Regions from separate parts of the Sporosarcina sp. FSL K6-5500 genome, predicted to be linked through region 1. Evidence: riboswitches for the same ligand, from Rfam matches in the RefSeq annotation. Region 1 holds a riboswitch; each other region holds the start of a gene.
What was found. Region 1 has a riboswitch for preQ1 ahead of MKX62_RS06265 (QueT transporter family protein). Riboswitches for the same ligand answer to the same signal wherever they lie in the genome.
Positions count from the first base shown of each region.

Region 2: another riboswitch for preQ1. It lies ahead of queC (7-cyano-7-deazaguanine synthase QueC); the one in region 1 lies ahead of MKX62_RS06265 (QueT transporter family protein).
Region 3: another riboswitch for preQ1. It lies ahead of queF (preQ(1) synthase); the one in region 1 lies ahead of MKX62_RS06265 (QueT transporter family protein).

Region 1 covers NZ_JBBOTP010000001.1:1,370,292-1,380,262, reverse strand. The annotation lists gene MKX62_RS06285 (hypothetical protein) at 1-464, shown strand, start outside; gene MKX62_RS06280 (homoserine dehydrogenase) at 422-1,408, shown strand; gene MKX62_RS06275 (BCCT family transporter) at 1,449-2,939, opposite strand; gene MKX62_RS06270 (excisionase family DNA-binding protein) at 3,126-3,356, opposite strand; gene MKX62_RS06265 (QueT transporter family protein) at 3,424-3,906, opposite strand; PreQ1 riboswitch class I at 3,914-3,960, opposite strand; gene MKX62_RS06260 (winged helix-turn-helix transcriptional regulator) at 4,219-4,554, opposite strand; gene MKX62_RS06255 (nitroreductase family protein) at 4,689-5,318, shown strand; gene MKX62_RS06250 (hypothetical protein) at 5,469-5,591, shown strand; gene MKX62_RS06245 (beta-carotene 15,15'-monooxygenase) at 5,850-6,887, shown strand; gene MKX62_RS06240 (DMT family transporter) at 7,022-7,891, shown strand; gene MKX62_RS06235 (CPBP family intramembrane glutamic endopeptidase) at 7,932-8,840, opposite strand; gene MKX62_RS06230 (hypothetical protein) at 8,867-9,424, opposite strand; gene MKX62_RS06225 (hypothetical protein) at 9,417-9,971, opposite strand, start outside.
Region 2 covers NZ_JBBOTP010000001.1:3,694,574-3,704,544, forward strand. The annotation lists gene queE (7-carboxy-7-deazaguanine synthase QueE) at 1-637, opposite strand, end outside; gene queD (6-carboxytetrahydropterin synthase QueD) at 634-1,059, opposite strand; gene queC (7-cyano-7-deazaguanine synthase QueC) at 1,056-1,724, opposite strand; PreQ1 riboswitch class I at 1,730-1,773, opposite strand; gene MKX62_RS17680 (IS1182 family transposase) at 2,035-3,387, shown strand; gene MKX62_RS17685 (2,3-butanediol dehydrogenase) at 3,520-4,569, shown strand; gene MKX62_RS17690 (metallophosphoesterase) at 4,804-5,892, shown strand; partial or broken gene MKX62_RS17695 (hypothetical protein) at 6,006-6,350, opposite strand; gene MKX62_RS17700 (C40 family peptidase) at 6,382-7,209, opposite strand; gene MKX62_RS17705 (branched-chain amino acid ABC transporter substrate-binding protein) at 7,610-8,797, shown strand; gene MKX62_RS17710 (branched-chain amino acid ABC transporter permease) at 8,940-9,926, shown strand; gene MKX62_RS17715 (branched-chain amino acid ABC transporter permease) at 9,936-9,971, shown strand, end outside.
Region 3 covers NZ_JBBOTP010000001.1:3,319,182-3,329,152, forward strand. The annotation lists gene MKX62_RS15895 (SpoVR family protein) at 1-114, shown strand, start outside; gene MKX62_RS15900 (hemerythrin domain-containing protein) at 376-792, shown strand; gene recQ (DNA helicase RecQ) at 847-2,625, shown strand; gene queF (preQ(1) synthase) at 2,673-3,170, opposite strand; PreQ1 riboswitch class I at 3,257-3,300, opposite strand; gene MKX62_RS15915 (MFS transporter) at 3,327-4,493, opposite strand; gene MKX62_RS15920 (hypothetical protein) at 4,662-5,168, shown strand; gene MKX62_RS15925 (hypothetical protein) at 5,205-5,771, shown strand; gene MKX62_RS15930 (diaminopimelate dehydrogenase) at 5,788-6,768, shown strand; gene MKX62_RS15935 (MBL fold metallo-hydrolase) at 7,250-8,038, shown strand; gene MKX62_RS15940 (PhzF family phenazine biosynthesis protein) at 8,143-9,036, shown strand; gene MKX62_RS15945 (M42 family metallopeptidase) at 9,320-9,971, shown strand, end outside.

The DNA of each region.
Region 1 (9,971 bases):
GGGGTTCGCTCGGTGGCATGCGTGTACTGGAATGGGGCATTATGTATCCCGAGGGTATGGATATTCTTTTCCCGATGGCGGTGACACCACAATCAACTAAAATTGGGAACATGGAATCTCCTTTTGGGAATAGCAGAAATGACATGGAGAGCTTCTACCCCTTAATCCGTGCCATGAATACGCATGACATCGGCCGTGGTCGAGGAGGCGTTGAACTAGCTTCCCGCCTGATATCTGCAAAAGTGGTGGCGTTTGCGTTTACACACGATCCGATGTTTCCGACGGATGAAATTCGAACGTTCGCCTATATGATTCCCAACTCTATATATTGTTTGGTCAATACAAAACATGGCTATGAAAGTTTTTTAACGGAATTTGAAAAATGGGGACTCATCATCAAACAGTCCATGGAGGTGGCGTTATGGCGTCAATCAAAGTCGCTCTACTTGGCTTCGGCACTGTAGGTGAAGGGATTTATAGGATTTTGAATGAAAGGAAAGAAGAGATTAAGCGGGAAATGGGCTGTACAATCGACATTGTTTCCATTTTGGTCCGGGATAAGGAGAAAGAACGTCTAGCGACACCTGGAACGAAGATAACGGATGACATTCAAGAAATCCTGTTAAATCCGGACATTGACCTCATATTTGAGGCGATTGTTGGAGAAGAACCCGCTTATACGTTTCTTTCGGATGCAATAGAAAAAGGTTTTCATATAATAACTGCGAATAAGACCATGTTTGCGAAACATGGTCCGGCGTTACTAAAACATGCGGAGTTCCGTGGAGTTTACGTTGGGTATGAAGCAACGACGGCGGGTGGCATACCGATTATCCGTACGGTGACAAACTTGTTACCGACAGACCGGGTGTTACGAATTAGAGGTATTTTGAATGGCACTTCCAACTTCATCTTAACGAAGATGCGGGAAGAGGGAATTCCATTTAAAGCCGCGCTTCACGAAGCACAGACGCTTGGCTATGCGGAAGCGGATCCGACGGACGATATAAGTGGCAAAGATGCCTTTCGGAAACTGATGATTTTGAGTGCACTTGCATTCGGTACGCAACCAAATTGGCAAGACGTTTCGGTTGTTGGAATCGACAAGATTACTATTGAAGATGTGGCGGATGCATCTAAGGCTAAGCTTCGTTATCGGCATGTCGCTGATATTTTGATTGACGAAAAGGGGACATTGCACGGAAGTGTTGGCCCGGTACTTATCGGAACTTATCATTCGCTATATGGTGTCGAAGGTGTGGACAACGCAATCATCGTTGAAACTGACTATCTCGGTGCCTTAACACTTGTCGGTCCGGGTGCAGGTATGTACCCAACGGCAAGCGCAATGGTCGGAGACTTCCTTCAAATGATTGGAAAACGTGAAAAGGTTCTTGTTAATAGTTAAGAAAAAGCGATTCCATTTATGGAATCGCTTTTTCTAGTTATTATTTTAATTTCATCAACTTTAATTCGGCTTTCAACGCTTTGAGCAACGCGACAACCATGAGCAGCATGACGAAAGAGAAGGGCAATGCAGCGATGATGATCGTGTTTTGCAAAGCGGTGAGGCCGTTGACAGATAGCAAAATGAGCGCAATTGTCGATTGGATAACGCCCCAAATGAGCTTCACATTATTCGGCGGTGTCAACGAACCATTCGTTGACTGCATGCCAAGGACAAATGTTGCTGAATCGGCTGAAGTAACGAAGAACGATACAATCAATAAAATTGCGAAGACTGATATCATGAACGACATTGGCATAACATTGAACATTTCGAAAATCGTCAGTTCTGTACTGGATTGCGTCAAGTCGACAAGCCCTTTTTTCTGGATATCAATCGCTGTCGTTCCAAACGCTGAGAACCAGAATGTAACCAGCAAAGTAGGTGCAGCAAGTACGCCAATCATGAACTCCCTGATTGTACGGCCTTTTGAAACACGGGCAATGAACATACTGACAAACGGTGCCCATGAAATCCACCATGCCCAGTAGAATATTGTCCAGTCGTCAAGCCATTTCCGGTCGGTAGAGTCCAATGGTGCTGTACCGAAACTCATTTGGACAAGGTTTGAAAAGTAGCCGCCAAATGAATCAGTGAACATATTGAAAATGAGTAATGTCGGTCCAAGAACGACGATAAATCCAAGCAGTGCAAGAGCAAGGACTAAATTTGTATTCGATAAATATTTTATGCCCTTACTTAATCCTGACCATGCAGATGCAACGAACAGGACCGTGACGATTGCGATGATGACAAATTGTGAAAAGATATTGATCTCAACACCAAATAAGTAGTTTAGGCCTGCATTAATTTGAACAGCGCCGAAGCCGAGTGATGTAGCAACGCCGAATGCTGTTGCGAAAACGGCGAGTACATCGACGAGAGTACCCCATGGTCCAACCATTTTTTCACCGAATATCGGCTTCAATGTTGCTGAAATTAATCCCGGTTCCCCTTTGCGGAACTGGAAGAAGGCTAAAGATAGCGCAATGACTCCGTACATGGCCCATATGTGAATCCCCCAGTGAAAGAAAGATTGACGTAAGGCTTCTTTGAAAGCAGCATCCGTATTTGGATCTTCCGAAGCAGGACTGATTGCAAAGTGTGATAATGGTTCAGCGGCACCATAAAAGACTAGGCCGATACCCATCCCGGCGGAAAACAGCATGGCAACCCATGTAACTGTTGAAAACTGCGGACGGTCCGTATCTTTTCCAAGCCGGATTTTTCCGTATGGACTGACGATGAAAAAGAAACTGAGCGCTAACATAAATGACATGAGCAGCATATAGTACCAACCGAAAGACGACGCAACAAAGTTTCGGACATTCGTTGTAACAGCCTCAAAACTTTCAGGTGCAAACGCGCCATATCCGACGGTCAAAATAATCAGACCAATTGTGATGTAAAAGACATTTGAAATTTTCTTCATAATTCCCCCTCGTGGAGCTGGTAATTTGGAAACAGCTTCTTACTATACTAGCAAAGCATATTGAAAGCAACCAATCGATGTATTTAGTATTTTCTCTTATAGCGATTTCCATACCTTTAACGGAACGATACCCTATCTTAAATAAAACAAAACCGGCTGAAAATCCGTAGATTTTCAACCGGTTTTTCAATCTTCATCTTTAATGTCACGATCGGGTGGAATAGGTTCGTTCCGCCATTCATCGATTTGGTGTTTTAACATTTCGAGCTGTTCTAAATAGAGTCCAAACTGATCTTTGTTAATAAGGAATTTTTCACCATCATGGACGGAACGGATGCGACCTTCCCGCACGTACTTTTCTACTTGTTCGACAGGCATACCTAGATGTTCAGCGGTTTCTTGGATTGTTATGTACATCGATCCATCTCCTTAAAAAATCCCTCTATTTCAATCGCTAACAGTGAAATGGAGGGGATGGGTTATGTTAAATAAGTTTTTCGAATTTCAAACGTTTATTTAAAATCATCATAATCGGAATCCCGATAGCCATAACGACGAATTCACCTATTGCGACTGTTAACCAGGTAAGTAGGAAAGGCAGTTCTAATGCTAGATTCAACTCGAAAGCAATGATGAACATTGTAAAGGTGAAAACAAGCGTGTTGAAGACCATTCGCTTGAATATTCCAGATATGAATTTAGCAGAGAAAATCGTAATTGAAAGGGCTAGGATTGATTGGCTTACCCCAAAAAATAAGTCATACATACCAAGTGGGGAAAATAAGTTTGTCACAAATACACCAAGCACAATTCCAAATATGAGCTTTTTATTGAACACGACAAGATGGTTGAACATCTCAGGGATTCTAAATTGGATGGCTGAGTATGCTAATGGTGCTATTAATAGGGAAACAGCTACATATAAAGCGGCGATAATCCCGCTAATGGCCATTGTTTTTATTTTCATTATTCATTTCCTCCTAGTTTTTTTAGCGTGGGATGGTTGACGAACCACGTGTTAAAAAGCCTGCAATCCAGTGTATCATAGTGTTTTTGATTCGTACATGTCAATACATGTGAAAAATGAAGAAGTAAGAATTTGGATAGGATAAATATCGATGTCAGAGTCTCGTTGGGCCATGGAACAGCTCGGTATAAATGATCGAGAAAAGTGTAGGAATGATGAATGTGGTTAATCAAGGCGAGGGAAAAGAGCTATCAACCTCTAGGGGAAATAGCTCTTCTTTGGGAGTTTAATGAATTTTCTAACCTTTCGGATCTAAAGGTTTGTTCGCTTTGCCATCCAGTTCCGTATGGCAGTAATAACTTCTTTTAATTCCATCCCGCTGTCCGTTAGCTCATATCCAACTATAGTAGAAGAAGGCTCAAGTTGTTTTTTTGTAACGAGGCCTTCTTTGATTAATTCATTCAACCGTTCTGTTAAAAGTCGATCTGATATCCCTGGAATACCTTCAGTGATTTCATGAAAACGCTTGGGTCCGGACATTAGTGTATAAATAATTACCCCCATCCATCTCTTACCAATAAATTCAATTGTATCGTGAAAGTTGTTGCAGACATGTGATGAATTCCCACAATTTTTCGGTTGATTCACTAGTCGAACCTCCATTCTGCTTTATCTTTCATCTATCTTAACATGTATCGTTAGGGTTGACATAACAAACTTACTAATGGTAAGTTGAATGCAGGTACTTACTATTAGTAAGTTTTAGAAAGGGAGGCAATACAATGACTACAACATTGAACTCACATTTATATAGTGTAATGAAGGACAGAAAATCGGTAAGGGTGTTCGATCCGAACGCTACAATCGCAAAAGAGGAAATTGCAGAAATGCTGAAGCTGGCAACAATAGCTCCTTCATCTAGTAACCTGCAATCTTGGAGTTTTATAGTTATCCAAGACCCCGAGGTGAAGAAAGAACTGCAAGTAATCGCTAACAATCAAGTCCAGGTGGGGGATTCATCTGCCGTTATCGCTGTCTTAGGTAATATCGATGCGTATAAAAAAGTGGAGCAAATCTATACGCAAAATGTTGCAGAAGGTCATATGGATGAGTCGATTAAAGATCGTACGATTGCCAGTACGAATGCGGTCTATCCAACTATTCCAAGAGAGGCAAGAATGAATATCGCTTCTTTTGATGCGGGGCTTGTTTCTATGCAATTGATGTTGATTGCCAAAGAAAAAGGCTATGATACTTCAACAATAGGTGGCTTTGATAAAGTGAAATTTGCTGAGAGATTCGACCTTCCTAGTGATCAATTCCCAATTGTACTGATTGCCTTAGGAAAGGCCGCTGCCCCGGCATACGGGTCTTCCCGCTTGCCTTTAGATGAAGTTGTGCGTTTTATATAAGAAATTTCATGCCCGGGATGCTACATGCATTTCGGGCTTTTTTGTATACAGATTTTTAGCTTATATTAATAACAATTATTGACATTTTGTTAAGTTGTATTTATGGTTAATACTAATTAACTGTTAATCGGAACGAAAGAAGGTGTTGTAATGGATTCTAGGTTATCTAACAATATGAAAGAGATTATTAAACGTAGAAGAGATGAATTGCAATCAGATTCCGAATACCAAGATGTGATTGATAATAAGGCATCTGCAAAACAAGCGAGCTAACGACAAGGTTGCAATTTAAGTCAAATACTGTAAGTTAATTATTAACAGACCTGAGAAAAATGAATAAAGAAAACCGTAGGGAATTGCAAATAAAACTCGATCAATTAAGGATAGCCTATTTCGAAAAACGTACATAAATTGAGCAAACGATTAACGAAAAGTAGTAGGAAAAGTTAGGAATGAAGGATATTCAGGAGTTACATCGTATATTTCAAAAGTTGGAAAATATTATAACTCAAAAAAAGGGAGGTGGATAACATGGTATATAAAAGGGAATCAATCCATATTGTATGGCTAATCTTATTATTACTTGTTTTGGCTTCTAATTTTGCTTTATATCGCTCTTCCTTTGGGCTTAACCTGTTGCCTACAAAAACGAATGGTGTCGTGCTAGGTTCCATCCTTGATTTGACCATTGTGGCACCCGTTTTATTTTTAGCTTGGCAACGTAAAATGAGTTGGAAGTATCTGATTGTGTTGATGGCTGGGGGCCTTATGGTTGCACGCTTTATGATTCCGATGGAGTATTTAGCTCCTTTTAAGACGATTACGTTAGCAGGTTTTGCAATAGAAGGTGCACTCGTTTTACTTGAAGTTCTGTTGTTAGTAACTCTTTTTAAATATTTACCCGAAATCATTCGAACGGTGAAGAAAAGCCCTTTACCACTTTTATTTTCTTTCTCTCATGCAGTGGACGAAAAGGTAAGAAAGCATCCGATTATTCAAGTGATTTGTTCGGAAATGCTCATGTTTTATTATGCTTTTTGTATTTGGAAAAAGAAACCGCAAGAAAAAGACAATACGTTCACACTCTACAAAAAATCAAGTTTAATCGCCTTTCAAGTGATGATGATCCATGCAATTGTGATTGAAACAATCGGTATTCACTGGTGGTTGCACGATAAATCATTGATTTTATCGCTAATTCTGCTAGTGATAAACATCTACTCAGTCCTGTTATTTTTAGGTGATATTCAAGCACTACGTTTCAATCCTTTACAGATAGAGCATGAAAGTATGTATGTTTCTCTAGGTTTGATGAAGCGTATGGAAATCCGATGGGAAGATATTGAGGAAATAATAGAAGACCCTGATGTATTGGAACAAAAATTTTCGAAGAATACGATCGATTTTATTGCACGTGATTTTGAGAAAGTGTACCCGAGTGTCCTATTAAAGTTGAAATATCCAGTAGAAGCGACACTGTTGATGGGGGTAAAGAAATTCTATGATCAAGTAGCTATTCGAGTAGATGATTCGGAGAGGTTTAAAGAACAGGTGAAGCAAAAGTTATGAAGATAGATGTTGTATCTCACCAGTTTAGCTAGGTTCGTATAATCAACTGTGGATTCAATTAAGTAGAATTAAGGTATTGGAAAATTTGATTTATGTGGTATCTTCTACTGTAGAGAGAGTAAGGGGGAATCACTTTGTCACAACGTATTTCATATCTGGTCGTGCTGGTAGGTGCGATACTTTGGGGGACGACTGGCACAGCCCAAACATTCATGCCGCAAACGATTCATCCTTTGGCAGTTGGGGCATCGAGGCTTGCTATAGGGGGTTTTTCGTTACTAGTTATTTTGCTCATTATGCGTAAAATCGATTTTCGAAATTGGCCGTGGAAATCTACCTTGTACGCAGCTATTTCAATGGCTATTTTTCAATATTTATTTTTTTCTTCTGTAAGACTAACGGGGGTTGCTATAGGCACGGTCGTCACAATCGGAAGTGCTCCAGTTTTTTCTGGAATCATTGAATGGTTACTATTGAAACGCCGTCCGACCCGGGTGTGGATCATGGCGACAGCACTTGCAATTATAGGCTGTGCACTGCTCTTTTTAAATAGAGATGGGATTGTTGTCAATCCAGTGGGAATCGCGATGTCGCTTGGAGCTGGATTGTTGTTTGCCTTTTATACACTCGTCAATAAAGACGTACTAGACAAGGTAGATCCTGTGCCTGCTGTTGCGGTTATCTTTTCGATGAGTGCGATAATGCTCATGCCATTCTTGTTTTTATTTGAAACGGAAGGGCTTATGACGGGGCGTGGAATTTCTGTTGTGTTGTATCTTGGGATCGTCACAACCAGTGTGGCATATATCCTGTTTTCAGCCGGGTTGAAACGGATACCTTCATCGTCAGCAGTCACGCTGTCACTTGCTGAACCACTTACTGCTGCTATATTGAGTGTGATTGTTGTAGGTGAGCGACTGACTGGAACGTCGTGGATGGGTATTGCGATGTTGCTTGGTGGAATTCTTGTGTTGACGTTGAGTGGTAGGAAAGTGAAAGTTTGAATAGTCTTGTTTGTTTTTGAAATTCAAAATACAGGAAGCTTTAAAGGCTTCCTGTATTTTTTTTGTTTTTCGATTTGGAATAAAGCTTTGTAGCGATAAAACCGACCAAGATTAGCATCGTTGCTAGGATTCCACCTTCTAGACCGAATGCACCACCAGTCAGCCAATCATGCCCCTCGACTAGTTCAACACTATAGATGCCATTTGGTGCAGTACCGCTTACCGCAAATCCAAAAACATTCCCTTGGAAGTAGTTCCATGTAATATGATAACCAATCGGTAGCCACAAACTTTTTGTGGCGTCAAACATATAAGCAAATAAAAGCCCGACCAGTGCAATATTCATTAATCCTAAAAGACTTACATTTGGATTTGCACCATGGGCGATGCTGAAAATTAAAGCGGATGCTACGTAGATAACCCACTTTTTATTTCCCCTACTTGCCATGGTGGACATGACATATCCTCTAAAGAACATCTCTTCAAAGATTCCGACAAGAATAAATAGAACTAGAAAAGTAATCATAAATATTGAGAAGTGAGGGTTTGACAATGAATTAAGGAGTGTCACATTGCCGGTCGCCATCAATACAATAAAAATAAAGATAATCGATAATGCACCAAGAAACAGTCCAAACCATAAGTCTTTCAACGAACCTCTAAAGCCGAGCTCTTTCATGGAACCTTTATTTATAAAACGCCATAGTAAAAAAGTAATCACTATTCCACCGACTGTACCACCGCCTTGCATTAAAAGGAAAATCCAAGGGTGTGAATCGAAAGCAGTTTGCATATCGAGATAACTAAATCCCTCACTAAAAGGTGCTTCAGTGAACATCAATAAAAGAATCCCTGGAAGTGAGAATAACTGTTGAACAATTAGCATGGCTATAAAAGTTAGTAAAATAAGCCAGCCAGCCCTTACTTGACCTGATTGGTTTTTAAACATCTTATCCCTCCCAATTTCCACTGTTTTCATACCGAATAGTCGTGAGCTGTCTGTCGCGGTTGTGCTTGCCGAATGGCTGCAAGTAGTAGAAGAAACATGATATCCATAACTAAGGCGCCCATTGTCAGCATGAATGTAAGTGTGATCCATTGGTCCTCAGCTATATTCATGGAAAATGACATGAGCATAAGCACGGATAAGTGGATAGCTATATAAAATGTATAGACACTTTTCGTCTGGTTTATCAATGCTTGATTAGCATAGTCATTGACAATACTTTTTAGAACAGCGAAAAGAAAATAGGCGACAATCAGTTTTAGGACGAGTAAAGCAAGTGAATAGACTTCCCAAATACCGAGATAATGCGCAGAAAGATTAACGAAAATTGCCGGGAAAGAAATGACTATGCCTAGTCCAGCTACGATTCCTGCTTTTTTTGCATGAGGATATTTATCGATAAGCATGAAGCATCCGGAGTAAATCAAATAATATCCGACAGGGTCAGCTAGCCAATCAAAACCAATATGGACCCGGAAAAAAATGAAAAGATACCCCCAGAACATATACCTTAATGCTTTATCCATTGGTATCCCCCTTTGTTTTCTCCTTGATAATTGCATTGACATCTTTTTGTTCCAAATAAGGACGCACAATAAGACCGCCTACTGTAGAAAAAGGCTTACCTGACTCGGTTGTTCCCGAAATATAGATGTTCACATCTAACACAGCTTTAAAGTCTGCGGCGAACCGGCTGTAGACACTTATTCTTTTACTTTTCTTTAAGTTCAGTGGGAATTGTATATTTTGCAAATCTAGTCCGGGTAACCTGCTCCATTCTTGGTCAAGAAACTTTTCATAGGTTCGTTCAGGTAGTGAAGGAGTGGAGGACGAATTTATTTTAATAAAGAAATTATCCTGCAAAACGTCTTGAAATGAGCTTTTAATCATTTCGATTGTCAGTGGTTCTAGAGCCCGATAATGATAGCCATCCCCACTTGAACTTACTTGTTCGAGAGGGGATTCTTCAATTACACGCGGTCGAATCGTCACGATACCAATAGGAACAGTTATCCTATTTCCATCAGAAAATGAGACATCTATTTCTGTAAAAGAATAATTTTCTGTATGAGT
Region 2 (9,971 bases), 2.3 Mb from region 1:
GGGAGTGGACTGTTAAATCAATTAACCACTCATATCGTTGTAACAATGTCGAAACGAGAAGTGCATCGTCAGTTGTCGTCGTATCGTCATTTCCTGTCTGTAGAAAGAAAGGAAACGCCGGATATCGCAGATGGACCTCTTCCGCAAACTTGAAATCCTTTTCATCGAAAATGACGACTTTCAAAGTAGCAGTCGTTTCAATCAGTTTCTCCATGAACGTATCCAGTTTACTGAAATCCGTCACCATCCCTGAACTTGGTGGTTTTGGGGAAAGCGTGATGTCATCAATTTTCAATAACCAATCCTGCCAAAAAGAAGCTTGCGTTTCAACTGCGACCTTCCAACCTTGTTCGTGGCACAAATCGACAAGTTCCCCAATTCCTTTATGAAGGGCAGGGTTCCCACCTGAAATTGTGACATGTGAAAATGACTGTCCGCCTATTGCTTTAAGTTCATCTATGATTTCTGCCGGCTGTTTCGAAGTGCTTTTTCCCGAACCGTCCCAAGTAAAACTGGAATCGCACCAAGAACAAGAATAATCACATCCAGCTGTTCGAACAAACATCGTCTTTAACCCCATGACCATTCCTTCGCCTTGAATAGTCGGACCGAATACTTCCATAACAGGAATCTTCATAGGACTACCTCCTGTTCAGGACGATAGATGACATAGCTAGTCGGCGTTTCTCGGACTATGACTTGAAGGCAGACAGGCTTGTTGTTTCTAGTTAGAAGAACTTCCTGGATTGATTTGCAAACCTGTTCTGCCAATTTCTCGGTCGTCGGGAAATTGTTCTTAAATTCAGGATGATCATTCAACACAGAATGATCGTATTTATCATGAATGAGGTTTTTGAGTTCCTTGAAATCAATCAGGAAACCGATTGAATCCAGTTCATTTCCTCCAATTGTTATGTTTAAGTAATACGTATGACCGTGCATTACTTGGCATTTTCCAGCATCTTCGCTTGGAATGAAATGTGCCGCAGAAAAATGCATGTCTTTGTTTAATTCAAAACGATATGAATGCTGAACTTGCGGATAAAATTGCTGCATCATTCAGAGACACCTACAGACTTTTTAGATAAATAGGTAGCGAGACCGTCATTCCGTAACACACAGGCAGGACATTTCCCGCAGCCTGTACTCGGAACTCCGTTGTAGCAAGTAAGTGTCTTGTTCTGCACAAAGTCGAACGCACCAAGTTCGTCAGACAAAGCCCAAACTTCGGACTTATCGAGCCACATCAAAGGCGTATGGATGACAAACCGCCCGTCCATAGCTAAATTCAGTGTCACATTCAACGATTTTATAAAATTGTCACGGCAATCAGGATAACCGCTAAAATCCGTTTCACTGACACCCGTAATTAAGTGCCGAGCACCAATCGCATCTGCATAGACCGCGGCAAATGACAGGAATAAATGATTCCTGCCTGGAACGAAAGTCGACGGCAATTCACCTTCTACTTCATTCACTTCGATATCATCTCGCGTCAAGGCATTTGCTGACAGTTGGTTGATCAAATTCATATCCAGTACTTTAAACGATACCCCAAGCTCATCTGCAATTTTTCTAGCACACTCGATTTCCTCCGAATGGCGCTGACCATAGTCAAACGTCACCGTAGCAACTTCACGGAAATTTTTCAATGCCCAAAACAGGCATGTCGTACTATCTTGGCCGCCGCTAAAGACGACAACCGCTTTTTCATTTTTCACTATAAAACATCTCCTTAGTTTTTTAGAGAGGGAGTTTTCGAACCTCTTTTTTTGAACAACGTTAATGATAACATAAATAGGTGATGGAAGGGATTAGAAGAGGGGTTTGGAAACAGTTGCGCACACAATTCTTATAATACAATCCGCGTATTATAAGTCTATCGTTTAATGAATTGTTTAATTAGGTGAATCAATTTCATATCTCTGAGCCCTTGCGGCTCTAAGTATAAAACGGCAAGAAAATAGAGCACCTCCCCAAATCCTGTATAATGAGAGTTCTGACACACACATTAACAGACTGGAGAAATGCTCTATGCCTATTATACGACAAGAAAGCCTGTTTGACATGAAAGTTTTATTTGATTTGGAACCTACCCATCGATTTAATTCAATTTTATCCGGTATTGAGATTCATCCGATCCTTGACGTAGTAATGAAAAAGTCTAGATTCGGACCTAAACAATCGCTTAATTACTCTGCAATGATCTATTCATTGATCATCCGAATCACCGAGCGTATTCCTTTTATTAAAGACTTAGTAAAACGTCTCTCTACAGACTTACGATTTAAAGTTGATTGTGGATTCTTGGTATCAGATGAAATCCCATCCGAAGCTTCTTATTCACGTATGATCACATTGATTAGCGATTCTGATGCGTTAGAAATTGTTCAAGAAAGCCTACTTCTTCAGGCTATATCAGAAGGTTTCGTCTCAGATGAAACGATAGCCATTGATGCAACGCATGTAGAAGCACGTGATCGTGCTCCATATAAATCAGATAAGGTTGAAAAAGAACCCCAAAAACGAGGGCGTAAAAAGAAAGAGGAACGTGAACAATGGCTAATTGATAAAGCCGAAATAGAAGCGAATCTTCCGGTTTACGAAAAGAAAATTGAATACCAACTTGATATACCGCTTAAGGAACTTCGTTCCTCAGTTCCCACACAACCAAAGTGGGGAATAAAGAAGAACAGTGAAGGGAAAAACGTATTTTGGTACGGATTCAAATGTCATCTGGCAGTTGGGACGAAGAGCCAATACATTCTTCAATCTCTGTTTTCCTCTGGTAATCTTAACGATGGAAAAGCTGCAATCCCATTATTAAAAGGTACTAAAGAACGCCTTCCGTTATTGAAAATAAAACATGTGACAATGGATGCTGGTTACGACTACCAACCAATTTATGAACAGATTTATCGTAATGGAGCGCAATCTATCATTGCTTATAATAAGAAGAACGAGCCCGAGCCAATAGGCTTTGATGAGCATTTCGCACCCACATGCGTGCGGGAACATTCCTATCGTTATGATAGCTTCGATGCGAAGTACAAAACGTTGAAATACACACGGCCAAACGAATGTAAGGACTGCCCATTAGCTAACGACAGTTTATGTCAGAAAATCTATAAAAAGAAAATTTCTGGCGATCTAAGACGTTACACAGCACCAGCACGTGGGTCAATGAAATGGGATGAAATTTATAAGGAACGAAGTTCCGTTGAACGTGTAAATGCTTATCTAAAAGGCTTTTTTCTGCTAGATCAGATTTATCATTGTACCGGAGTCAAAGCCAAAGTTCATTTCGACTTGGTTCATATTGCATACAATGCCAGTAAACTTGCAGTTGATCGTCTTACACAGCTTCAACTATCCGCAACAGCATAATCGTCTATTTCATTCGTTTTTTTAAGAAATCATTTCAAATTCTGTTTCTTTATGATTTTTTAAAAGTACGCATTATGAAATTGATTCAGGTGTATGATAACTATGCAAACAACTTAAGGAGATGAATTATCAATGAGAGCAGCAGTATGGTATAAAGCCAATGATATTCGTGTTGAAGAGCGTGAAGTGAAAGAAGTTCTTGCAAATGATGTAAAAGTACGAGTGGCATGGACTGGTATTTGCGGCAGTGACTTGCATGAATACCATGAAGGCCCAGTATTAATTCCAGGAAATGGTCCGGATCCATTGACAAACCAGGAAGCGCCACTAACGTTAGGGCATGAGTTTTCAGGTATTGTTGAGGAAGTTGGTTCTGATGTGACACGCTTTAAAGCAGGAGATCGTGTCGTTATCAATCCGTTGATTACATATGGCACTAAATCGTCTGAGTATGATATATATGATGGCTTCACGTTTGTTGGACTAGGTTCTGACGGTGGATTTGCAGACTTTGCAGTCGTATCTGAGAAAAACGTTTATGCACTTCCGAAAGGTTTATCTCTTGAAGAAGGCGCACTTGTAGAACCGATGGCAGTTACTGTACAGGCCGTGAAAGAAGGCGGATTGCAAGCTGGTCAAACGGTTGCTGTATTTGGTGCTGGCCCGATTGGATTATTGACAATCATTGCTGCAAAAGCACAGGGTGCTAACAAAATTGTTGTATTTGACTTGTCTGAAGAGCGCTTGGAAAAGGCGTTGGCAGTAGGAGCTACACATGTGTTCAACTCAGGTAAAGTGAATCCTTTGGAAGTTGGAAAAGAGATTGAACCTGAAGGCTTTGATGTCTCGTTCGAGGTAGCTGGCGTAGAAATTACGTTGAACCAGGCAATTAAAATCACAAAAACGAGGGGGACGGTTGTTATTGTATCTATATTCCCGAAACCAGTTTCCTTCTCACCAATGGATTTAACGGCTTCAGGTATTAAAATTACATCAACACTAGCTTATGAGCCTGCAGTATTCCAGAAAACAATTGATATGATGGATTCTGGCGAAATTAACCCTAAAGAAATTATTACGAGCCGTATTGAGCTTGAAGAGCTTGTTGAAAAAGGTTTTGATGCGTTAACGAATGACAAAACGCAAGCGAAGATTCTTGTTAAATTGAGCGGCGAACAATAATACGATAGAATAGTTAAAAGTAAAGTACCCTGGTTGCATCTTTGGATGTTACTTAGGTACTTTTTTTAGGTGAATACCGTGGCGGACTAGGTTTATCTATCGCAAAAATAATCATTGATCTTCATGGCTAAAAAAACTATACAAAGCGAGAAGGGGAAGGGAACAATTTTTACGGTTACCATTACTCTCTAACTTTGTTCGGTAATTGATGTGATAAAGTGAGGGAAACAACAGATGTCATTTACAACTATTTTATTAATTTTGCTCGTCTTAGTGATCTATTTACTGTTATGTTTTTATATCGGATACAATGGCTGGGTATGGCTGAAAACAACGCAATTTGCTGCCTTCAAGAAAACCTATATAATGCTCATGATCTTACTTAGTTTGTCCTTTTTCATCGGACGGTTTTGGTCATGGGTACCTATCCAATTCATCGGCGGATTTTGGCTCGTGATTTTTGGCTATAGTTTACTATTATTACCTTTGATCAATCTCGCGATCTGCTTATTGAAAAAGAAATGGATTTTTCAAATCGGATTAGGGACGATATTATTCTTTGTTGTTGTGCTTATCTACGGTTCGTACAATGCTTGGAGTCCCGTTGTCACAACGTATGAGGTAGCTATTGATAAACCAGCTACAGAAAAAGAGTTAAAACTTGTCGTTGTATCCGATCTTCATCTCGGAAGCATTGTCGGTGAAAAGCATTTGGAACGTTTAGTTGCCGAAATTGAGGTATTACGCCCCGATCTAATCTTAATTCCTGGTGATATTATCGATGACTACATTGCTCCATACCTGGATAAAGAGATGGGGAAAATATTAGGGAAACTTCATGCACCACTTGGCGTTTACGCAGTACCTGGGAATCATGATTATTATGGCAATGATGTTGATCAATTAGTTATCGAAATGGATAAAATCGGCATCCATGTACTAGCAGACGAAACAGCACTCGTTTCCGATGACTTTTACATCATTGGTCGAAAAGATCTGGCGGCAAAGAGTAGGATTACAACAACTGCATTAGTTGCCGACTTAGACCAAAACAAACCAATGATTATGATGGACCACCAGCCCGTTGAATTTGACGAGGCAAGTGACAGTGGCATCGATTTACTGTTATCGGGACATACGCATAGAGGTCAACTATTTCCAGCTAATCTAATTACTCGATGGATTTTTGAAAATCATTATGGCCACATAATGAAAGGTCAGCTTCACTCAATCGTAACTTCTGGTTTTGGTACATGGGGCCCCCCTCTTAGAATCGGTAGCCGTGCTGAAATCGTTGAAATCAATCTCAAATTCCAGAAATGAAACGCAAAATAACAGGAGACATTGAGACAATGGCAAGCTGAAAGTTGGGGTTCTTTAAAAAAAGGAAAAAACAGCTGAAAGAAAAGGATTTCCTTTTCTTTCAGCTGTTTTACTTATGGGTATTTGTTTTCAAAATCACAGTCTTTCAATGGAATCAATTTTGATTTGTGTTCTACTTTATAGACTAGCCAAACGATTAAGAACAATAGTAAACCGACGTAGGGAATGACTACGCTATTCCAATCAATTCCGCTACCCATGAAAGCTTGAAAGTTTTGATCTAAAATAATGAAAATACATAGAAATAGCACCAATAATGGACCAAGCAGGAACCATTTTGTACGATTTGGAAGCTCTTTTATTTCGTGCGCCAAGTCCCAAAGAACGCGAGTGGACGTATACATGCCAGAGTTACCTGCAGATAATACGGCTGTTAGAATAATCGCATTCATAACGGATTCCATTGGTTTTACGAGTCAGGGTTTCTTTTTACAGCCGTTTAAAACTATCAAATTTTGATTTCCAGTAGCTGTTACTTAAGCTTGTTACTTGCGACTGCTTGCCCCCAGCATGCACGAACTTATTATTGCCAATGTAAATGCCGACGTGTGAAATGCCTTTACGATATGTATTTTTGAAAAAGACCAAATCACCTGGTTTGGGCGAGGTTACTTTCTTCGATTGCGCAAATTGGCTAAGCGTGGTGCGTGAGATTTTTTTCCCTGATTGTTTGAAAGCATATTGTACGAAACCACTACAGTCAAAGCCGTTTTTTGTCGTCCCGCCAAATAGGTAGGGTATAAACCTTAGCTTCATTGCCTGATCAACAACGTTTTGAGAAGCAGTGGATGATTTGGAAGTTGATTTGTTTGCACTTGTTAAAAGAGAACTAAGTATCCATCCGGATGTTTTGTTAACTTTTACGTGAAACCAAACATCGTTCCCCAACTTTTTTTGCTGTGAAACAGTTAACGTCGTCCCTTTTTTTACCTTAGCAACAACCTTATTTGTTGTACCAGCAGCGGAACGCACATTGACATTGGATTTTGTCTTAAAGGTTCCCTTTTTTGCTGAAATGCCGTTAGACGCTGAATTGGTTTTCTTAGCTGATGTTTGTAAGATTTGATTTGGATAGAGTGAATCTGACGTTAAGTTATTCCATTTTTTTAGATTGGATATGGATACCTTGCTTGATTTTGAAATGTTCCATAGTGACTCCCCATTTTTAACTGTATGCGTGCTCGCTTCTACATCGCTATTTGCCATTCCGAATACTAAAGTGCCTGCTAAAAGTAGTGAACATGCAATTTTTCTCATTATGTATTTCAGCCACCTTTTCTATTAATCATTGACTGGTCAATGCCTATACGTTTAATAGTAGAGAACTGAATATGCAAGTACAACAGCAATTTGATTACAGATTCATTACGCGTCCGTAAAAATAACGGGATATCTTGGACTTGCATCCAACTTTAGTTAACATTTGCCGTAGGCAGCTTAAATCATAGACTTCTCTCGGTTCACTGGTTGAACTGGGGAGAGGTTTTTTTATTGAATATGGCACAAAACAAACATTCTTTTGTGGATTTCTCATTATTGTGCTTAACTGGAACTAAATTCCTGAAAATAAAAATGAATAATCTGTCCTAATTCTTGTTTCTAATCAATATACATATACAAAGGCTTGTACTTCAATTAAGAAGAATGGGGGGTCAACATGAAGGTCAAAAAATCTTTAGCTTTATTGTTAGCGGGAGTTTTGGTGGTAGGTATGTTAGTGGGCTGTGGTTCAAAGCCCAAAACGACTAGGGGAAAAGATTTACCGATTATTAAAGTCGCTACTCAGACACCACTATCAGGAGGTAGTGCCGCAATTGGAGAAGTAATTAAGCTAGGTGCACAGCTTGCATTAGACGACCAAAAGGAAAAGTTTAAAGAATTAGGATTTGAGTTGCAACTCGTCCCTTTCGATGACCAAGCCGATCCCAAAAAAGGGGTGGCCAATGCTCAATTAATAGGTGCAGATAAATCTATATTCGCAGTTGTCGGTCACTTCAACTCAGGTGTTGCTATCCCATCTTCAGAAGTATATGAAAAATACAGTATTCCAATGGTTTCACCAGCCAACTCAGCAACTGAAGTTACAGATAGAGGATTAAAAACAGTGAATCGTATTGTTGCTCGAGATGATTCTCAAGGTCCAGCAGGGGCTGATTATGCAGTTAACACTTTAAAAGCAAAGAAAATCTTTATCGTTCAAGATAAAACAGCATACGGTACGGGGCTTGCGAAAGCCTTCGAAAAAGGTGCTGAAGATGCAGGAGCTGAAATTCTTGGGTTTGAAGGGATTACGCTTGGAGAGAAAGATTTTAATGGAGTTCTAAACCAAATCCTTTCTAAGAAACCAGATCTAGTATACTTCGGGGGAATCTACGCAGAAGGCGGGCTATTAATAAAACAAGCGAGAGAAAAAGGTATTGATATCCCGATTATGGGTGGAGACGGATTAGATTCTTCTACACTCGTTGAAATTGCTGGAGATGCAATTAAAAATACGTACATTACTACTCTAGCAGGAGATCCTGCTGAATCAGAAGCTGGAAAAGAGTTTATGGAAAGGTACAAAGAAATTAACAATCGTGATGCAGAAGCATACTCAGTATACGGCTATGACACTATGGGAGTGGTATTAAAAGGTATCGAGAATGCAATTACAGCAAATAATAATAAATTGCCGACACGCGAGCAAGTAAGAGATGCTGTTCGTGGAATAAAAGATTATCAAGGTGTGTTGACAACAGTAAGCTTTGATGACATTGGCGACAATAAGTATGCAAAAGTATTTATTTTTAATTATAAAGAAGCTAGTTATCCACCGCAATTAGAAGGTGAAGTCGAAAATTAAGTAGCTTGGAAGGGTACGATTCATTTTGACTGTCTAGCTCCAGGCGCCAGCTCCTCGGTCATAAGTCAGACCGGCTTATGTCTGTCGGAGCTGTGCGGCGCCTTGCGCTTTCTTTTATACACCTTGGACAAGGAGGTAGCTTATGCTGAACGAAATAATACAAACGATCCCGCAAGTCTTGATTGATGGCCTTGCCCTAGGAACTGTGTATGCTGTAATTGCTTTAGGGTACACAATGGTTTATGGGATATTAGAATTAATTAACTTTGCACACGGGGAAATCTTTATGACAGGTGCTTTTATTGGGACAGCCCTATTAATCTTTATGACAGGCACTGGATGGGGGGCGGCGCTACCTGCCATTGTTATGCTAATTATTGTACTCATTGTAACTGCTTTCCTTACAGGTTTTTTGGGGATGGGTATTGAAAGATTGGCATATAGACCATTACGCAATGCACCTAGATTAATCCCGCTTATTACAGCGATTGGCATTTCATTTTTATTACAAGATATTGTAAGATTCATAGCAGAATTAACAAAAGGAAACTACATTGTAACGGGACCTAGTCTTTTTACAGAACAAGTTTTGATTAAAACTTCTTCCATAAGTTCCATTTTTAATGATGCATCTATAAAAACATCATTTATTATTGTGTTAGTTACAGCGGTAATTATGATGATTGCTCTAGATATATTTGTGAATAGGACAAGATGGGGAATGGCGATGCGGGCTGTTGCACAAGATCGAGAAACAGCTTCCTTGATGACAGTAAATGTGAATAAAGTTATTTCAATAACCTTTTTTGTAGGATCTGCTCTTGGGGGCGCAACGGGGGTATTATTTGCTGTACAATACGGAACCATAGATCCTTATATTGGATTTATTCTTGGGTTGAAGGCATTTACCGCGGCAGTAATAGGGGGCATAGGAAATATTCGTGGCGCAATGATTGGCGGTTTACTACTTGGGGTATTAGAAATGTTTGCATCTGCTAATTTAACACTTTTAACTGGTGGAGTATTTGGTGCCGAATACAAAGATGTGTTTGCGTTTGCGATATTGATCATCGTGTTACTTTTTAAACCGGAGGGCTTATTAGGCAAACCGGTCACTGAGAAAGTGTAGGTGAGAAGATTGAAAACTCTATGGAAAAAATATGAACAAAACAAA
Region 3 (9,971 bases), 1.9 Mb from region 1:
CTTCCTTATATTTATCAATTATGGGGACGGATTGTACATCTAGAAACGTATGTAGAGAATTTGCAAGTCGTCTATTCATATGATCGGAACAAGGTATATCGACGGTATGTTTAAGTGATAAACAGTAGTTAGAAGTAGTATTATCCCGCAATCGGATTTTCGATTGTGGGGTTTTTTCTCGTCTAAATTCCAACGGGGTAAAGGTTCACGGACTGGGAAATACATTAGTTAATGGTGCTTATATGGAAATCGAAGTGGCAAAAGGTAAAACATCAATGAAAACGAAATTCATATAATGGCGAACGGACTTTCATTTCAATACGCCGCATAATCTGTTATTCTTAAAGCAAAGCTCTAAACGGAAGGATGATTGAAATGGCTGGACCAGCACTTAAGAAACTACACTCCCACCGCGCAATTCATGAAGGCGGACTTTCAGGGGCAGTTAGTAAGACAGAGGGTATGATGGAATTTCTTCAACAGGGTGATCTTGCGTTGGCGAACCAGGCGGCTGATGATTTAATTGAATACTGGAAGACACGTGTTATCAGTCACGCGGATGCCGAAGAACAAGGGTTTTACGGAGAAGTTGCCGAACGGAATCCTGATCTGAAGGAAACTGTTGTTCAATTGACACGAGACCATGATTTGCTACGGATTATCGTGAAGGATATTGAACAACTGCGTGAGGATGAAAATCTGAGTCCTGCTGTACTTCATAGGTTTCATGCATTAATCGTCGTCAATGAAATACATAGCCGCGATGAAGAACGCATGCTTTTTGAAAACTAATACTACTTTAAGCGCCATTAACCGGTGCTTTTTTCTTTGATATATAGTTAGGAGATGGTCCAAATCGAAAAAGCTTTATCGATATTGACAACATATTTTGGGTATCCTTCTTTTAGGACAGGTCAGGAGCAAGTTATCCGGGGCGTTATGAGTTATCAGGATACACTTTGCGTTATGCCAACGGGGGGCGGGAAGTCTGTCTGTTACCAAGTGCCCGCACTCGTGATGGATGGCACCGTTCTTGTTATTTCACCACTTATTTCACTGATGAAAGACCAAGTCGATGCACTCCACCAAGTAGGGATTCCCGCAGCGTACATCAATAGTTCACTTTCATCAGAGGAATACTTTGAAACAATGGAGAGAGCCGTGTTGGGCGAGTATCAGCTTCTTTACGTCGCCCCTGAACGTCTTGACTCACCGTCTTTCAAAAATCAGTTGCGGCGGATGACAATTCCGATGGTCGCTATTGACGAAGCACATTGTATTTCGCAATGGGGTCACGATTTTCGTCCAAGTTACCGCAATATAAGCAGTATTGTTTCTCTATTTGATAAAAAGCCGGTTCTCCTTGCACTAACAGCTACTGCCACACCAGCTGTCCGGGAAGATATTTGCCGTCAGCTTGGAATTAGTGAAAATAATACGGTTATGACAGGATTTGAGCGGGCAAACCTCACTTTTTCGGTCGTCAAAGGGCAAGACCGTGAAAAATTTGTAAAAGAATACGTCCGTAAAAATGAAGGAGAAGCGGGCATTATTTACGCTGCTACACGAAAAGCGGTTGATCATGTGCACGACATTCTTCAAAAAAGTGGAGTGTCTGTTGCGAAATATCATGCTGGACTTGGAGATATTGAACGTCAGTCTGGACAAGACCGTTTTTTGAATGATGAGGCGTCAGTCATGGTTGCGACAAATGCATTCGGCATGGGAATTGATAAATCCAATATCCGCTATGTTATTCATTACCAGATGCCGAAAAATATGGAGAGCTATTATCAGGAGGCAGGGCGTGCAGGACGTGATGGGCTTGACAGTGCTTGTACTGTGCTATTTTCATCACAGGATGTACAAACCCAGCGTTTCTTGATTGATCAATCACAAGACCCAAGCAGAATTCCGGCAGAGCTTGAAAAATTGCAGTCAATGATTGACTATTGCCATACAGAAACATGCCTTCAGAAATTCATTATTTTGTATTTCGGAGAGACAGATGTGAAGGACTGCGGTCGCTGTGCAAATTGTACCGACACACGTGAAAGTACGGATGTGACTGAAGACGTTCAAAAAGTATTGTCATGTGTCATTCGAATGGGACAACGGTTTGGCAAGGCGATGATTGCACAAGTATTAACAGGATCTCGGAACAAGAAGGTGATTGAATTCGGTTTCGATAAATTAACGACATACGGTTTAATGAAAGGGCGTAGCGCAAAAGATATATCTGATTTCATCGAGTTCATCATTTCAGAAAGTTATCTTGGCGTGGAGAATGGGCAGTTTCCAACCATTTACGTCAGTGAACAAGGGAAAGATGTGCTGACAGGCAAAGTGACTGTCAATCGAAAAGTGACTGTTATTACAATGCAAGTTGCGAATGATGATCCACTATTCGACCAGCTTCGTGCACTACGTATGAAACTGGCTCAAGAAGCGGGTGTACCGCCGTTCGTCGTCTTTTCAGATAAAACGTTGCGTGATATGGCGGCCAGAATGCCTGTGACTAACGATGATTTCCTCGAAGTAAATGGTGTTGGTCTTGCGAAATTGGAAAGATACGGGGAAGCATTCATGGAAGAAATCAAGACTTTTCAAATGCAAAACGCATAAAAAATACCCGGACAATGAACAGTCCGGGTATTTTTTTGTTTATCAAATTATCTATTATCAACTTTTTCCGGATACATATCGTGATTCATCATCCGGTGTTCCGCCATTTGTTCATATTTTGTTTCGGGTTTGCCATAGTTGCAATAAGGATCGATTGACAAGCCGCCACGCGGCGTAAATTTCCCCCATACTTCGATATAACGCGGTTCAATTAGTTTGATTATGTCATTCATAATAATATTGACGCAGTCTTCATGAAAGTCGCCATGATTTCGGAAACTGAATAGATATAATTTGAGTGCTTTACTCTCCACAAGTTTTTTATCCGGCACAAAACTGATATACATCGTCGCGAAATCGGGTTGCCCTGTCATCGGACAAAGTGATGTAAACTCCGGACAGTTGAATTTAACAAAGTAATCGCGATCCACATGCATATTGTCGACAGCCTCTAAAACATCGGGGTTGTACTCGTACACGTATTTCGTGTTTTGATTGCCGAGCAAAGTTAAGTCGGTCAATGTTGCTTCATCTCTTCCAGCCAATTAAAAAAACCTCCCGTATATTTTGTCAGGGAGGTCCATAGGCGCCGGGAAAACGGCCATATCGAATGCACATGGCGTAAATTCCGTCATCCATAGTTTTTTATAGAGGGTCGCTATGAACCTCTCCCGAACAGGGTATTCATTTCGTATCTGACATTATAGGACGTGCGATGATTTGTCAATAGATCCTTTTTTCTTCAAGCCAATCAAGGCATATAAAGCGACAGCGAGGAGGATGAATCCTGTCAGCATGAAAGCGCCTCGGTACTCCAAGTCCAAGAATCCAATCAAGCTTGAACCTGCAACGACACCAATCGAGAAGAACGCGTAAAAGTAACCATATGCTTTCCCGCGAAATTCAGGAGATGAAGAATCGATTAGCAGCGAGTTGATGGATGGGAAGAGGAAAGCGAATCCAGCCCCATAAATACACATTGCAATATATAAGTAATTCAATTCCTCAACTTGACTCAGGAACAGCATACTTAATCCCATAAGTGTTATTCCGAATGCAAGTGTCACAACTGGCCGTACACGGTCAAAAACTCGATTGATGGGCAATAAGAAGATGAGAATAGCGACGACGCCAAATGTGCTTAGTAACAACCCCGTTGTTTTGGTATCAAATCCAAGTGATTCAACTTTTAGCGGCAACACAAGGGCAAGTACACCTTGTGAGAACATTAAGAAGAATGCTCCCGCGAATGCTCTGACCATCCCCGGATGTTGGAAAAGATATCTGACACGGAAACTGTCAGCTCCTTTTGAAGGCTGTTTTCGTACATATGTAAACGATCGGAGAACAAAGAATGCAAGTATTGCCAGTAGCATCATGATGCCGCCGTTGACCGCCATAATAAAAGGTGTACTTGTTTTAGCTGCCACAATACCACCATAAGCTGGACCGATAATCGCTGCCAATCCAACGAATGCACCTGAAATTGCAACACTTTTACCTCGTTTAGATTCTTCTGCACGATTTGCCAGGAAAGTGAACGCAGCTGGTACAATTAGCCCTTCCATAAAACCATGGACAAAGCGGACACCGAGCAATGACATTGGTCCATCAACAAACGCGTAGAGGAAGAGAGAGAGTGCCGAAGCAAATAGTCCAAGTACGAGTATGAAAAAAGGTCCTCTTTTGTCAGTCATGAAACCGGAAATGACATTCCCGATAGTATTTGAAAATGAATACATACCAACTGCAAGTCCAACTAAAAATGGTGTAGCACCAAGAGATAATGCAAATGGGCTCATGACAGGCAGTTGCGAAAATAAATCAAAAAACGAGAAGAAAACGATGAGGTAAACAAAACCACGCATAATGAAGCCTCTTTTCAATTAATAGATAACATCCTACCCTATACTTTAGCATTATTTGGACCTAAGGGGAAAAGGAGAGATTGTGAACAAAACATATTCTTTAGCAATTAATGAAAGATAACGATAAGATTAATGAAATATATGAATGGGTAAAGGGGGAAACGGTGAGTGGGCTTTTTTACAAACTTATTTAAAAAACAAGATGATAGCGAAATTGTAAATGAAATTGAAAAGCGATATATTTTCGTTCAACTAGACTTGGAACATTATTCCGAACCGTTTTTTGCGAGGGATTTAGTAAACATGCCCTCTCCCGATTTGAAACAACTTGAATATAGGGGCGTTCACAAATCATTTGCTGCAGGAGTGTCATTAATCCCGCATCTTAAAGCAGATACTTCTATCGAATTGTTCATTCTAACGGATTATTTCGATGTGGAGGAAATCATCAAAGCGGGTATTGCTGTGAAACATGTGCAATCTTCTGTTGATAGGATAATGATGGAAGCAATTATTTGGAAGCGTAACGGTCAGGTGGAAACAATTCCATTTTTGCTGAATCTCCGTCTTGAAGACGAGAGCTCCCGATTGGCTGCAGCATTAATCAGTGTTCAAAAAGAGATACCATTCTATTTTGGGCAGATTGTGAATGAAGTGTTCACAATAGAAAAGTAACTGCTTGTGAACATGCCCGAAGTGGTCCAAGAAGATATGCAAAACACTTTCGCAGAGCTGTATAGTGATGAACCCAGGAAATTCGGACCTTTTGTCGGGCTAGAAAGCGTATCAGATCGAGAAATGACGACTGGAGGATGGGTCATGCATTTTGATAATGAGAAGCTGAAGGAAGAGGAATCAGACTTGTCTTTGATGAAAATTAAAATTCTAAGTTCAGCTTTTGATAAAATTAGTCGTCTAGGTGTCAAAGGTCGGTTTACAGGATGGATTGCAGAAAACGTGGCAGATTCAATCGGAACGGGTTCATACGGAGAGACGACGACGCTTATCTTTACATCATCGGAACCGATGCATGGTAATGAAAAATTGCATAGTGAAATTATGAAATATATGAAGTCGTTAAAAGGGTTTATTCGCGAGGAAGGCGGCTATCCCTTAAAATACGAGGGCCTTCCTGTGCTAAGACAAAATGGCGGTGGCTATGGGTTCGTTGCCATTGATGAAGTTTTTTTTACGAAAGCGGACGAGTTATATAGAAAAATGACCAATAAAGAGATAAACTTATACTATAAATTGCTGAAATTGAATGCAACAGATTGAAAGGGGAAATACGACGATGACAATTAGAGTCGGAATTGCAGGTTACGGAAATTTAGGACGCGGTGTTGAGTCTGCAATCAATCAGAATAAAGATATGGAACTGGTTGGTGTGTTTACAAGGAGAAATCCGGAAGATGTGAAATTACTGAATGGCAATGTATCCGTACATATGATGGATGACATCCATAAATTTACTGATGCAATCGATGTACTCATCCTTTGCGGCGGATCGAAAAATGATTTACCAGAGCAAGGCCCGGCACTATCAGCTTTATTCAACACGGTGGATAGCTTTGATACACATGCGAAAATTCCGGGTTACTTTGAAGCGGTAGATGCATCGGCTAAACCTAACGGTAAGATTGCCATCATTTCAGTCGGCTGGGATCCAGGTTTGTTCTCCATTAATCGTCTTTATGGCGAAGCGGTCTTATCAGAAGGTGCGACTTACACGTTCTGGGGCAAAGGATTGAGTCAGGGACATTCCGATGCGCTTAGAAGAATTGAAGGCGTAAAAGGTGCTGTCCAATATACAATTCCTGTTCCGGACGCTGTTGACAAAGTGCGTAGCGGTTCATTACCAGAATTGACTACGCGTGAGAAGCATACCCGCGAATGTTATGTAGTCTTAGCAGATGGCATTGACGGCAACAAAGTGAAAGAAACGATTGTCACGATGCCTGACTACTTTACAGATTACGATACGACAGTGACTTTTATTACTGAAGAAGAATTGAAACAGGATCACTCTGCGATGCCACACGGCGGTTTCGTGATTCGCAGCGGTAAGACAGGAGAAGACAGCGCACAAGTGATGGAGTATTCCTTGAAACTCGACAGCAACCCTGAATTCACATCAAGCGTGCTTGTTGCGTACGCACGCGCAGCTTATAGGTTGCATCAAAACGGTGAGACGGGTGCGAAAACAGTCTTCGACATTGCGCCTGGATTGCTTTCTCCAAAAAGTGCTGCAGATTTACGGAAAGAATTGCTGTAATTGTAGTTGGAAATATTTATTGAAATAAAGGACTCCATTGAATTCGCTACGGCTATGCCTTTTAAGGCGCCTTTGCTCAGTTTATATAGGTATTCATTTGTTCAACAAATATAAATAAATTAATAGAAACCGTGCCACCCCCTTGTCGATGACAGTGTTGGTACGGTTTTTTGCGTATCCTTCCATTTCTGTGATTATCATAACTCCTTAATTCCCTCTCTACATAGAGGATATGGAGTGCGTGGTGATAGGTATCGAATAAAGGTATTTTCGATAAAATGGAGAATTATTTGTTATGTATATATTCGGCACTACTTATTTAGAATTAACTAGATGGCATACCTCACCAGTATAGAGAATAAATCTAGCGAAGGAGCGACAAGTTATTGCGTTAGGCCATTACCAAGCGACAAAGCGATGTTGGAAGAACATTCTATTTGTTAAGTGCCGACTGTATAGGTAAGAAAAGGGGGACTAAAAATTGGTTGCGATTAAAGATTCTTGGTTCACGGTTCAAGCAATAGATGATACTACTTTTGTAATTAGTGAGTATGGACACTGGGAACAGGTGCATTCCTACTTATTAATTGGTGAAAATCAAGCGGTACTTATTGACACAGGACTTGGAATCGATAGCATAAAAAGAATTACAGATCAACTGACGAATCTTCCGATTATTGTGCTAACAACGCATGTTCATTGGGATCATATTGGAAGCCATGGTGAATTTGAGCATCTGTATGTGCATAAAGATGAAGAAGATTGGCTAATCAATGGTATTCAAAAGCTATCTATTGAGCAAATAAGAAAAGATGTAAGCCGTGATATTACAATTCCTAAGCCAGCAACTTTCAATCCAGAGACATATAAACCTTTTCAAGGAATCCCAACAGGTTTGTTGTATGATGGAGATGAAATTAATATTGGTAATCGACTATTGACTGTTTACCATACACCTGGTCATTCGCCAGGTCATGTATCTATTTTGGATACTAAAAACGGATACTTATTTACGGGAGATTTGCTATATGATAGGACCCCAATCTATGCATTTTTTCCTACAACTAATCCAATCGATTTGGTAGAGTCATTAGAAAAAATATCGAAAATTCCTCATGTCACTAAGATTTTCGGAGGACATAATACGATTGGTCTTCATGCGGATGTATTGAAAGAAGTGAAAAATGCGGTTAGGGTTCTTAGGGATAATGACCTTGTCAGATTTGGAACAGGTCTTCATACATTTAAAGGGTTTAGTGTTCAGTTTTAAATTTGAAATAAATAGATGCAACTAACTAAGGGGAATATTGTCCTCTGCAACTTTCTGAGGTATAGCTCATTTAGTTAAAAATATAGTTGGTGGGGGAATGAAGCATGAAGACAGTTACGGTTTATCATTACGATGCATTTAGCACAGAACCGAATATAGGAAATCCTGCAGGAGTCGTGTTAAATGGAGATAATCTAACAGATAGGGAGATGCAAGAAATCGCTGCCAAAGTAGGTTTTAATGAAACCGCTTTTCCAGTTAAATCAGCCTTGGCAGACCTTGGAATCCGTTATTTTACGCCAGGACATGAAATGGATTTATGCGGGCATGCAACGATGGCTACGATATTCGCTTTGAAATCTAGTGGACTATTAACTGAAAAAGATGACTTCACAATTGAAACAAGAGCAGGGATTTTGCCGATACGTATAGATTTGCTGCCGGATGATGAATTTCGCATAACAATGAAGCAGACTTCACCACAGTTTAAAGAATTTAAAGGGTCATCCGAAGAAGTGGCTCAATCAATCGGACTTGAAAAAGACGATATTGATAGTGATTTCCCGATTGTCTATGGGAGTACAGGGATATGGACATTGTTAGTTCCAATCAAGACGCTTAGTGCTTTTACTAGAATGAAACCAAATACTGAACTATTCCCGAGCATTTTAAAAGAAATGCCTAAAGCATCAATTCATCCATTTTGTTTAGAAACGTATGATGCAAATGCCCATATGCATGCTCGTCACTTCTCTTCACCTTATTCAGGAACAATTGAAGACGCTGTTACAGGAACGGCTTCAGGAGTCATGGGTGCTTTTTATGCAACGTACATCGACAATGATTTTGAAGAACAGTTGAATCTTGTGGTAGAGCAAGGTCATGAAATCGAAAAAGATGGCCGTGTACTGGTTAGTGTTTCTAAAAATAAAGAAGGTCATGATATACAGATAACGGGAAATGCGGTATATGTGAAAGAATTTGAAATTAATATTTAACATTTTGAATGACAAAGGAAAGTCGTTTCAAGAAAATACCTTCTAAGCGATGACCCACGTATTGGAAGCATTCAGGTACTTTTACGTACAATAGTTTATTTTTTATAGACCGCACAGTCATGAATGTATGTGGTCCGGGATATTCTGTAACTGTTACTGTTCAATTTCACATTTCTTCAATAGTAAGTTCCTTACTTTTTGATTCTCAATCCAAAATGTTTTGATAATAGCAACCATTTCGCATATACTACTCATGTACGATTTATTTAGGAGGTCGAAGGAATTGACGAAATTAGATGAAACGTTAGTGATGCTGAAAGAACTTACAGACGCAAAAGGGATTCCAGGTAACGAACGTGAACCCCGTGAAGTTATGAGAAAGTACATAGAGCCATTTGCAGATGATATTGAACAGGATGGTCTTGGTTCATTAATCGCAAAGAAAACAGGCGAAGCAGATGGACCCAAAATCATGTTAGCAGGACATCTTGATGAAGTTGGATTCATGATTTCTAAAATTGACGATAAAGGTTTTCTATCATTTCAAACAGTAGGCGGCTGGTGGTCACAAGTAATGCTTGCACAGCGCGTGACAATCGTTACACGCAAAGGAGATACAGTGACGGGTGTTATTGGATCGAAACCACCGCACATCTTATCGCCGGAAGCGCGTAAAAAACCGGTCGATATTAAAGATATGTTCATTGACGTTGGTGCAACTTCGAAAGAAGAAGCAATGGAGTGGGGTATTCTACCTGGAGATATGGTTGTACCGTATTTCGAATTCACAGTGATGAATAATGAAAAATACCTTCTTGCAAAAGCGTGGGACAACCGTATCGGCTGTGCAATTGCGATTGACGTAATGAAAGCGCTTAAAGATGAAAAACATCCAAATATCGTTTTCGGAGTGGGGGCTGCACAAGAAGAAATAG